DNA from 2 places in the Luteimonas campi genome. Region 2 is predicted to be linked to the other one. Evidence: predicted binding sites of a transcription regulator. Region 2 holds the regulator's gene; the other holds the start of a gene.

Region 1 (4,452 bases), on a different contig from region 2:
CGAGATGTCCAGGCCCTCGGTGTCGATGGCCGGTGCTCGCCCGTCGATCAGGTCGGCCAGATAGCGCGCCGAACCGCAGGCCATGGTCCAGCCGAGCGTGCCGTGACCGGTATTGAGCCAGAGGTTGCGGTACTTCGTCGCCCCCACCACCGGCGGGCCGTCGGGCGTGGAAGGACGCAGGCCGGTCCAGAATTCGGCCGCGGCCAGGTCGCCGCCGTCGGGATACAGGCTGCGCACCACCAGTTCCAGCGTCTCGCGCCGACGTCGTGGCAGCGACAGGTCGTAGCCCGACACCTCGGCCATTCCGCCCACGCGGATGCGGTTGTCGAAGCGGGTGATCGCCACCTTGTAGCTCTCGTCGAGCACGGTCGAGTGCGGCGCCATCTCCGGCCGCGAGATCGGAATCGTCAGCGAATAGCCCTTGAGCGGATACACCGGCAGCCGGATCCCCACCGGCGCCAGCAGCTGCGGCGACCAGCTGCCCAGCGCCAGCACGTAGCGGTCGGCGGTTTCGACCCGCCCGTCGATGCGCACGCCCGAGAGCCGATCACCCTCGGCCAGCAGCGCGTCCACGCGCTGGCCCAGGCGGAACTCGACCCCGGCCGCGGCGGCGATCTCCGCCAGGCGGGTGGTGAACAGATGGCAGTCCCCGGTTTCGTCGCCCGGCAGGCGCAGCGCCCCGACCAGGGTGTCGCGCACCTGGGCCAGCGCCGGCTCCACCCGCACGATGCCGTCCGGATCCAGCAGCTCATAGCGCACGCCGTACTCGCGCAGCACCGCGATGTCGCGCTCGGCCGCCTCGAGCTGGGCCTGGGTACGGAACAGCTGGGTGGTGCCGAGGGTGCGCTGCTCGTACTCGATGCCGGTGGCCCCGCGCAGCTCGGCCAGGCAGTCGCGGCTGTACTCGGCCAGGCGCACCATCCGCGCCTTGCTTACCGCGTAGCGCGGATGGGTGCAGTTGCGCAGCATCGCCCACAGCCAGCGGTACTGGGCGGGATCGGCGGTGGGCTTGATCGCCAGCGGCGCATGGCGCGACAGCAGCCACTTCGCCGCCTTGAGCGGGATGCCGGGCGCGGGCCAGGGCGAGGCGTAGCCGGGCGACACCTGCCCCGCGTTGGCGAAGCTGGTGGACAGCGCTGGCGCCGCCTCGCGATCGACCACGACCACCTCGTGGCCCTGCTGGCGCAGATACCAGGCGCTGGTGACGCCAATCACGCCCGAACCCAGGATCAGGATGCGCATCGCTTCGCTCTCGACGAAAGATCTGACTGTGTGCACGGCCCGGCTGGCCGGCGGCGCCGCTCGCAAAGGCCGGGGCCCAGTGCCGCCGCCCGGGAGGGTGGGTGGCGGACGCTGGGCCCCGCAGCGAAAGCCGGGACTTCCACCAGTATAGGAATTGGCAGCCAGTCGATTCCGCGGTTTTATCTGCAGAGGGCAGGTAAAATCCCCGCAGATCCAGCGCTTGACGGGACCAATGAAGGCACGCGAGCTCGACCGCATCGACCGGCGCATCCTCCGGATCCTGCAGCAGGAGGGGCGGATCTCCTTCACCGAACTGGGCGAGCGGGTCGGCCTGTCGACCACGCCCTGCACCGAACGCGTACGCCGGCTCGAGCGCGACGGCGTGATCACCGGCTACCACGCGCGCCTGGCGCCCGAGGCAGTCAAGGCCAGCCTGCTGGTGTTCGTGGAGATCAGCCTGGCCTACAAGTCCGGCGACATCTTCGAGGAGTTCCGCCGTGCGGCGCTGCGCCTGCCCAACGTCCTGGAATGTCACCTGGTGTCCGGGGACTTCGACTACCTGATCAAGGCGCGCATCTCGGAGATGGCGTCCTATCGCAAGCTGCTGGGCAGCACCCTGCTGACCCTGCCGCATGTGCGCGAGTCCAAGAGCTACATCGTGATGGAAGAGGTCAAGGAAACGCTGGAGCTGCCGGTGGCGGACTGAGGCGGCCTGTCTGCCGGACTGCACCCTCCCGTCTGGCGCGTGCCGGCGCCGAACGCGGCATCCATTGGATGCGCGCTGTCAGAGCGCACGCGACGGCGCGGCGACCTGAAGGAGCCCGTCGCGCCCGGCAGGCCCCTGCGGCGAATGTCCCCCGGGCTCCGCCTGCGGCGAAGCCCTCCTCCTCCTTGATTTCGCCCCAGGGGCCTGCCGACCCCGCCGGCCGCGGCTGCGGTAGCGCGGGATCGCCTTCCAGCAGGCGCGGAGAGCTGTCCAGACGGATGCGGGGAGTCCCGGGGACGAAATCAAGGAGGAGGCGCCGGCCGCAGGCCGGCGCCGGGGGACATTCGTCCCCGGGACTCCCCGCAGCCGGCACCTCGCACGTCCTGCACATCCTTCGCATCTCGATCGGACAAGGACCACGGCCCCGGAGACCGGGAACGCGAAAAATTCCGGTGCGGCCCTTGAAAGCCCCGTGAAGCCTCCCCATGTTCGGCCGCACCTCCCGGTTCGTCCGGGATTTTCGCGCCCGCGATCCTGGCAGTCTCCACCCGCGACTGCTAAGATCGCCGCAAATTTTGTAGTCCTATCAATCACTTGCGAGGGTTGAACATGAGCAACATCAAGCCGCTGTACGACCGCGTGGTCATCAAGCGCATGGAAGAAGAAAAGGTGTCCGCCGGCGGGATCGTGATCCCCGATTCGGCCACCGAGAAGCCGATCAAGGGTGAAGTCGTCGCCGTGGGCGAGGGCAAGGTCCTCGACAACGGCAGCGTGCGCGCCCCCAAGGTCAAGGCCGGCGACCAGGTCCTGTTCGGCAAGTACAGCGGTACCGAGGTGAAGCTCGACGGCACCGACTACCTGGTGGTGAAGGAAGACGACATCTTCGCGGTGCTCGGCTGAGCCGATCGCCGCGACGGGATTCGGGATTCGGGATTGGAGATTCGGAAGAGCGCACGGCGCTCACGATCCCGCCCGCTCGAACCCGTCGCTGCCGCTTTTCCTAATCCCTAATCCCCAATCCCTATTCCCGGAGTTTCAAAATGGCTGCCAAAGAAATCCGTTTCGGTGAGGACGCTCGCGCCAAGATGGTGCGTGGCGTCAACGTGCTCGCCAATGCCGTGAAGGCAACGCTCGGCCCGAAGGGCCGCAACGTCGTGCTCGAGAAGAGCTTCGGCGCCCCGACCATCACCAAGGACGGCGTCTCCGTCGCCAAGGAAATCGAGCTTGCCGACAAGTTCGAGAACATGGGCGCGCAGATGGTCAAGGAAGTCGCTTCCAAGACCTCCGACAACGCCGGCGACGGCACCACCACCGCCACCGTGCTGGCGCAGGCGCTGATCCGCGAAGGTTCCAAGGCGGTTGCCGCCGGCATGAACCCGATGGATCTCAAGCGCGGCATCGACCAGGCGGTGAAGGCCGCCGTGGAAGAGCTGAAGAAGATCAGCAAGCCCACCGCCGACGACAAGGCGATCGCCCAGGTCGGCACGATCTCGGCCAACTCCGACGAGTCGATCGGCAACATCATCGCCGACGCGATGAAGAAGGTCGGCAAGGAAGGCGTGATCACGGTCGAGGAAGGCTCGGGCCTGGAGAACGAGCTGGACGTGGTCGAGGGCATGCAGTTCGACCGCGGCTACCTGTCGCCGTACTTCATCAACAACCAGCAGTCGATGTCGGCCGAGCTGGATGATCCCTTCATCCTGCTGCACGATAAGAAGATCTCGAACGTCCGCGACCTGCTGCCCGTCCTCGAGGGCGTGGCCAAGGCCGGCAAGCCGCTGCTGATCGTCGCCGAAGAAGTCGAGGGCGAGGCCCTGGCGACCCTGGTGGTCAACACCATCCGCGGCATCGTCAAGGTCTGCGCCGTGAAGGCCCCGGGCTTCGGCGACCGTCGCAAGGCGATGCTGGAAGACATGGCCGTGCTGACCGGCGGCACCGTGATCTCCGAGGAAGTGGGCCTCCAGCTTGAGAAGGCGACCATCGCCGACCTCGGCCGCGCCAAGAAGGTGCAGGTCTCCAAGGAGAACACCACCATCATCGACGGCGCCGGCGAGACCGCTGGCATCGAAGCGCGCATCAAGCAGATCAAGGCGCAGATCGAAGAGACCTCTTCGGACTACGACCGCGAGAAGCTGCAGGAGCGCGTGGCCAAGCTGGCCGGCGGCGTGGCCGTGATCAAGGTCGGTGCCTCGACCGAGATCGAGATGAAGGAAAAGAAGGCCCGCGTCGAAGACGCCCTGCACGCCACGCGCGCAGCCGTCGAGGAAGGCGTGGTCCCGGGCGGCGGCGTCGCCCTGGTGCGCGCGCTGCAGGCCATCGGCCAGCTCAAGGGCGCCAACGAGGACCAGAGCCACGGCATCCAGATCGCCCTGCGCGCGATGGAAGCCCCGCTGCGCGAGATCGTCACCAACGCCGGCGAAGAGCCCTCCGTGATCGTCAACAAGGTCAAGGACGGTTCGGGCAACTTCGGCTACAACGCCGCCAACGGCGAGTTCGGCGACATG
Region 2 (4,452 bases):
CGCCGTTGGTGGCCAGCACCTCGAACTGCTTCTCGCCGTCGACTTCGGCGATCTCGATGATCGACATGTCGAAGGTGCCGCCGCCGAGGTCGTACACCGCGATCTTGCGGTCGCCGCCGCCCTTGTCCAGGCCATAGGCCAGGGCGGCCGCGGTCGGCTCGTTGATGATGCGCTTGACGTCCAGGCCGGCGATGCGGCCGGCGTCCTTGGTCGCCTGGCGCTGGCTGTCGTTGAAGTAGGCCGGCACGGTGATCACGGCCTCGGTGACCTTCTCGCCCAGGTAGTCCTCGGCGGTCTTCTTCATCTTTTCCAGGATGCGCGCGGAGACTTCCTGCGCGGACAGCTTCTTGCCGTCGCTGGTCTGCACCCAGGCATCGCCGTTGTCGTGCGCGACGATGGCATAGGGCACCAGGTCGAGGTCCTTCTTGACCTCGGCATCGGTGAACTTGCGGCCGATCAGGCGCTTGACGGCATAGAAGGTGTTCTTGGGGTTGGTGACGGCCTGGCGCTTGGCCGAGGCGCCGACCAGGACTTCGCCGTCCTTGGTGTAGGCCACCACCGACGGGGTGGTGCGGTCGCCTTCGCTGTTCTCGATGACCTTGGCCTTGCCGCCGTCCATGATCGCCACGCACGAGTTGGTCGTGCCCAGGTCGATACCGATGATCTTTGCCATGATGGGGTTCCCTCTGGAATCTTGTCTGGTGGCGGCAGGCCGCCGATGGTGCGTATCTGGGGCTGCCTCGCGGGCGCTTCAAGCGCCGCGGGGCGGGTTTTCAGCGTCAGTCGTGCTTGGCGACGGACACCAGGGCCGGGCGCAGCAGCTGTTCGTTGAGCAGGTAGCCCTTCTGGAACACCTGGAACACCGTGCCCGGCGCGACGTCGGTGGTCTCCACCGCGCTCATGGCGTTGTGCTGCTCCGGGTCGAAGGCCTCGCCCGGCGCGGGCGCCACTTCGATCAGGCCGTTGTTGCCGCACACCCGGGTCAGCTCGCGCAGGGTCAGCACCACGCCATCGCGCAGCGGGTCTTCGGCTGGGGCGGTGTTGAGCGCGGCCTCGAGGCTGTCGAAGACCGGCAGCAGGTCGCCCAGCAGTTGCTTGTTGGCGAAGCGGCAGGCGTTGCGCACGTCGCGCTCCAGGCGCTTGCGCTGGTTTTCCATGTCGGCGCGGTCGACCAGCGACTGCGCGCGCAACTGCTCGAGCTCGGCCTCGAGCGCCTGGATGCGGTCCTCGGTATTCGTCTCTTCGGCCGCGGGCGCGGCCTCCTGCATCGGTTCCGTCGTCATGTCCTGGATTGGTTGGAGGCGGTCGCTGGCCGCCGGCCCCGGAGCTATGGGGTCGGCAGGTCCGGATTCAAGGCGGCGCCCAGCAGGTCCGCCGTCGCCTGGACCACGGGAATGACCCGGTCGTAGGCCATCCGGGTCGGCCCGATCACGCCCAGCACCCCCAGCACCTTGCCGCCGGCCGCGTAGGGCGCAGTCACCAGCGAGACGCCCTCCAGCGGGGCCAGCCCGGTCTCTTCGCCGATGAAAATCCGCACCCCGGGAGCGCGGATGGTGCGCTCCAGCAGTTGCAGGATCTCGCGTTTGCGTGCGAAGGCCTCGAACAGTTCGCGCAGGCGGTCCAGGTCCGACAGGTCCTGCACCCCGATCAGGCGCGTCTGGCCGGCCAGCAGCATGTCGTCGCTGTCGGCCGGCGCCAGTGCCTGCTCGGCCAGCTCCACGGTATGGGTGAGCAGCGCCTCCATCTCGTCGCGGGCGGCCTGCAGGTCGCGCACCAGGGTGGCGCGGATGTCGGCCACCGGGCGCCCAGCGAAGTTGGCGTTGAGATAGTTCGCCACCCGCTCCAGTTCCGCGCCCTCGAAGGGGCGGCGGGTCTGGATGATGCGGTTCTGCACGTCGTGGTCGGCGAACACCAGGATCGCCATCACCCGCTGCGCGTCCAGCGGCACGAAATCGATGTGGCGGAAGGCGAACTGCTCGCGGCGCGGCACCGACACCACGCCGACGAAATGGGTCATCGCCGAGACCAGCTCCGAGGCGCTGCCCAGCAGCGACTGGGTGCCGCCGCCCGCGGCCAGCTCGCCGCGCAGGCGCGACAGCTCGCCGCCCGACAGCGGCTGTACCTGCAGCAGCGAGTCGACGAACACGCGATAGCCCTGCGCCGTGGGGACGCGCCCTGACGAGGTGTGCGGCGCGGCCAGCAGCCCCTGCTCCTCCAGATCGGCCAGGATGTTGCGGATGGTCGCCGCGCTCACGTCCAGACCCGAATGCCGCGCCAGCGTCTGCGAACCGACCGGCTCGCCATCGTGGATGTGGCGCGCGATCAGGGTGCGCAGCAGCTGCCGCGCACGCGGGTCGAGATTGCTGCCGGGCGGGGAGGCGGCCATCGGCTGATTAGATCGCCCGGACCGGTGGCCCGCAAGCCGCACGGGCCGGGCCCGCTACAGACGGCCGACCCCGCCGGCGCCCGGCCCTACGCGATGCCGGCCCCTCCCCTGCCGGCCAGCCGGCTCGCCCGCCCACCGCCCTGCCCTCATGATCCGGGCCGTGACCGTCTCGGTTGTTGCGACCGCGCGCACTACAATGCCCGGCCATGCTCAAGCGCCTGACCCTTCGCGACTTCGCCGTCGTCCCCGAATCCGAACTCGAGTTCGGTCCGGGCATGACCGTGATTTCCGGCGAAACCGGCGCCGGCAAGTCGCTGCTGGTCGATGCGCTGGGCTTCCTGTCGGGCCTGCGGGCCGACGCCGGCATGGTCCGCCATGGCGCCCAGCGGGCCGAACTGCATGCCGAGTTCGACCCGGCCGCGGTCCCGGCGGCACTGGCCTGGCTGCGCGAGCAGGAATTCGATGACGGCAGCGCCTGCACCCTGCGTCGCACCCTGCGCGCGGACGGCGGGTCGCGGGCCTGGATCAACGGCCGGCCGGCCACCCTGGCCCAGCTGTCCCAGCTGGCGGGGCTGCTGGTCGAGATCCACGGCCAGCACGAGCACCAAGCGCTGCTGGAGAAGGCCAGCCAGCTCGCCCTGCTCGACGCCTTCGGCCGCCACGACGCGGAACTGGCCGCGGTGCGCGAGGCCGCTGCGGCCTGGACTGCGCTGCTGCGCGAGCGCGACGCGCTGTCCAGGACCGGCGACGTCTCCGAGCGGATCGACTGGCTGACCCATCAGCTCGCCGAACTCGAACGCGAGGACCTGCGCCCGGAAGCGATCGATGCCCTGGTGTCCGGCCACCGCCGCCAGGCGCATGCGGCCGGCCTGATCGGAGCCTGCGATGAGGCGCTCGACGGCCTGGCCGGCGACGACGGCCCCTCGCTGGTGCGCCGCCTGCAGCAGTTGCGCAGCGGACTGTCGCGCGAACTGGCGCACGAGCCGCGCCTGGGCGAAGTCGACGCGATGCTGGACTCGGCCGCGATCCAGCTGGAAGAGGCCACCCTGCTGCTGCAGCGGGTGCGCGAGGAACTGGAGGTCGACCCGGCCCAGTTCGAGGCGCTCGACGCCAGCCTTGCGCGCCTGCACGAACTCTCGCGCAAGCATCGCGTCGCACCGGGAGAACTGGCGGACCGCCAGGCCGGCTTCGCCGCCGAACTCGAATCGCTGCGCGATGCCGGCACCCGGCTGGACTCGCTGGCGGGCGAGATCGACCGCGCCGCCGCGCGCTGGCGCGAATCGGCCGATGCCCTCGGCCGGGCCCGGTCGCAGGCCGCGGCGCGGCTGTCGGACGCCACCACCGCGCTGATCGCCGAACTGGGCATGGGCGGGGGCGTGTTCGAGGTGGCGCTCGAGCCGATCGACGCCGGCCGCCCCGATCCCCAGGGCGGCGAGCGCGTGGAGTTCCTGGTGTCCGCCAATGCAGGACAGCCGCCCCGGCCGCTGCGCCGGGTGGCCTCGGGCGGCGAGCTGTCGCGGGTGTCGCTGGCGATCGAGGTCGCGGCGCTGGGGTCGGACACGGTGCCGACGATGGTGTTCGACGAGGTCGATTCGGGCATCGGCGGCGCCGTGGCCGAGATCGTCGGCCAGAAACTGCGTGCCCTGGGGGCCCGCTGCCAGGTGCTGTGCGTGACCCACCTGCCGCAGGTGGCCGCGCAGGGCCATGCACACTACCTGGTGAGCAAGGCCGACCGGGACGGACAGACCCGCTCGGCGGTACGTGCCCTCGACGCCCGCGAGCGCCAGGAAGAACTGGCGCGGATGCTGGGCGGCGTGGAAGTGTCGAAGGAAGCGCGCGCGGCCGCGAAACGGCTGCTGGCCAGCACGGTCGATTGAACCCTGCGGCGGCCACGTTGGCCCTGTCGCCATCGCTCCCAGACCCCGTTCCCGTGCCTTCCAGGCATCTGGCGGCTGCAGGCATCCCTGACTGCAGCGTCTCCGCGGGCGATCGCTTTGGTCGGCAGCGGCCGCGCCGGTAGCCGCGTCCTGAAGTCCCGGCACCGCGCCGCCCCTGTTGAGAGTCGT

The links. The regulator HrcA, encoded in region 2, represses chaperone genes, less so after heat shock. The targets are predictions, from matches to a motif close to TTNGCACTCNNNNNNNNNGAGTGCNAA.
Region 1: a site for HrcA is predicted at 2,483-2,509, ahead of groES (co-chaperone GroES). Genes of this name have one in related genera too.

The regions. Positions count from the first base shown of each region.
Region 1 covers NZ_JBNWEM010000002.1:221,986-226,437, reverse strand. Annotated here, with positions in the region: gene ACQYVW_RS06100 (D-amino acid dehydrogenase) at 1-1,242, opposite strand, end outside; gene ACQYVW_RS06095 (Lrp/AsnC ligand binding domain-containing protein) at 1,475-1,948, shown strand; gene groES (co-chaperone GroES) at 2,558-2,848, shown strand; gene groL (chaperonin GroEL) at 2,989-4,452, shown strand, end outside.
Region 2 covers NZ_JBNWEM010000001.1:485,382-489,833, forward strand. Annotated here, with positions in the region: gene dnaK (molecular chaperone DnaK) at 1-673, opposite strand, end outside; gene grpE (nucleotide exchange factor GrpE) at 780-1,283, opposite strand; gene hrcA (heat-inducible transcriptional repressor HrcA) at 1,328-2,386, opposite strand; gene recN (DNA repair protein RecN) at 2,593-4,263, shown strand.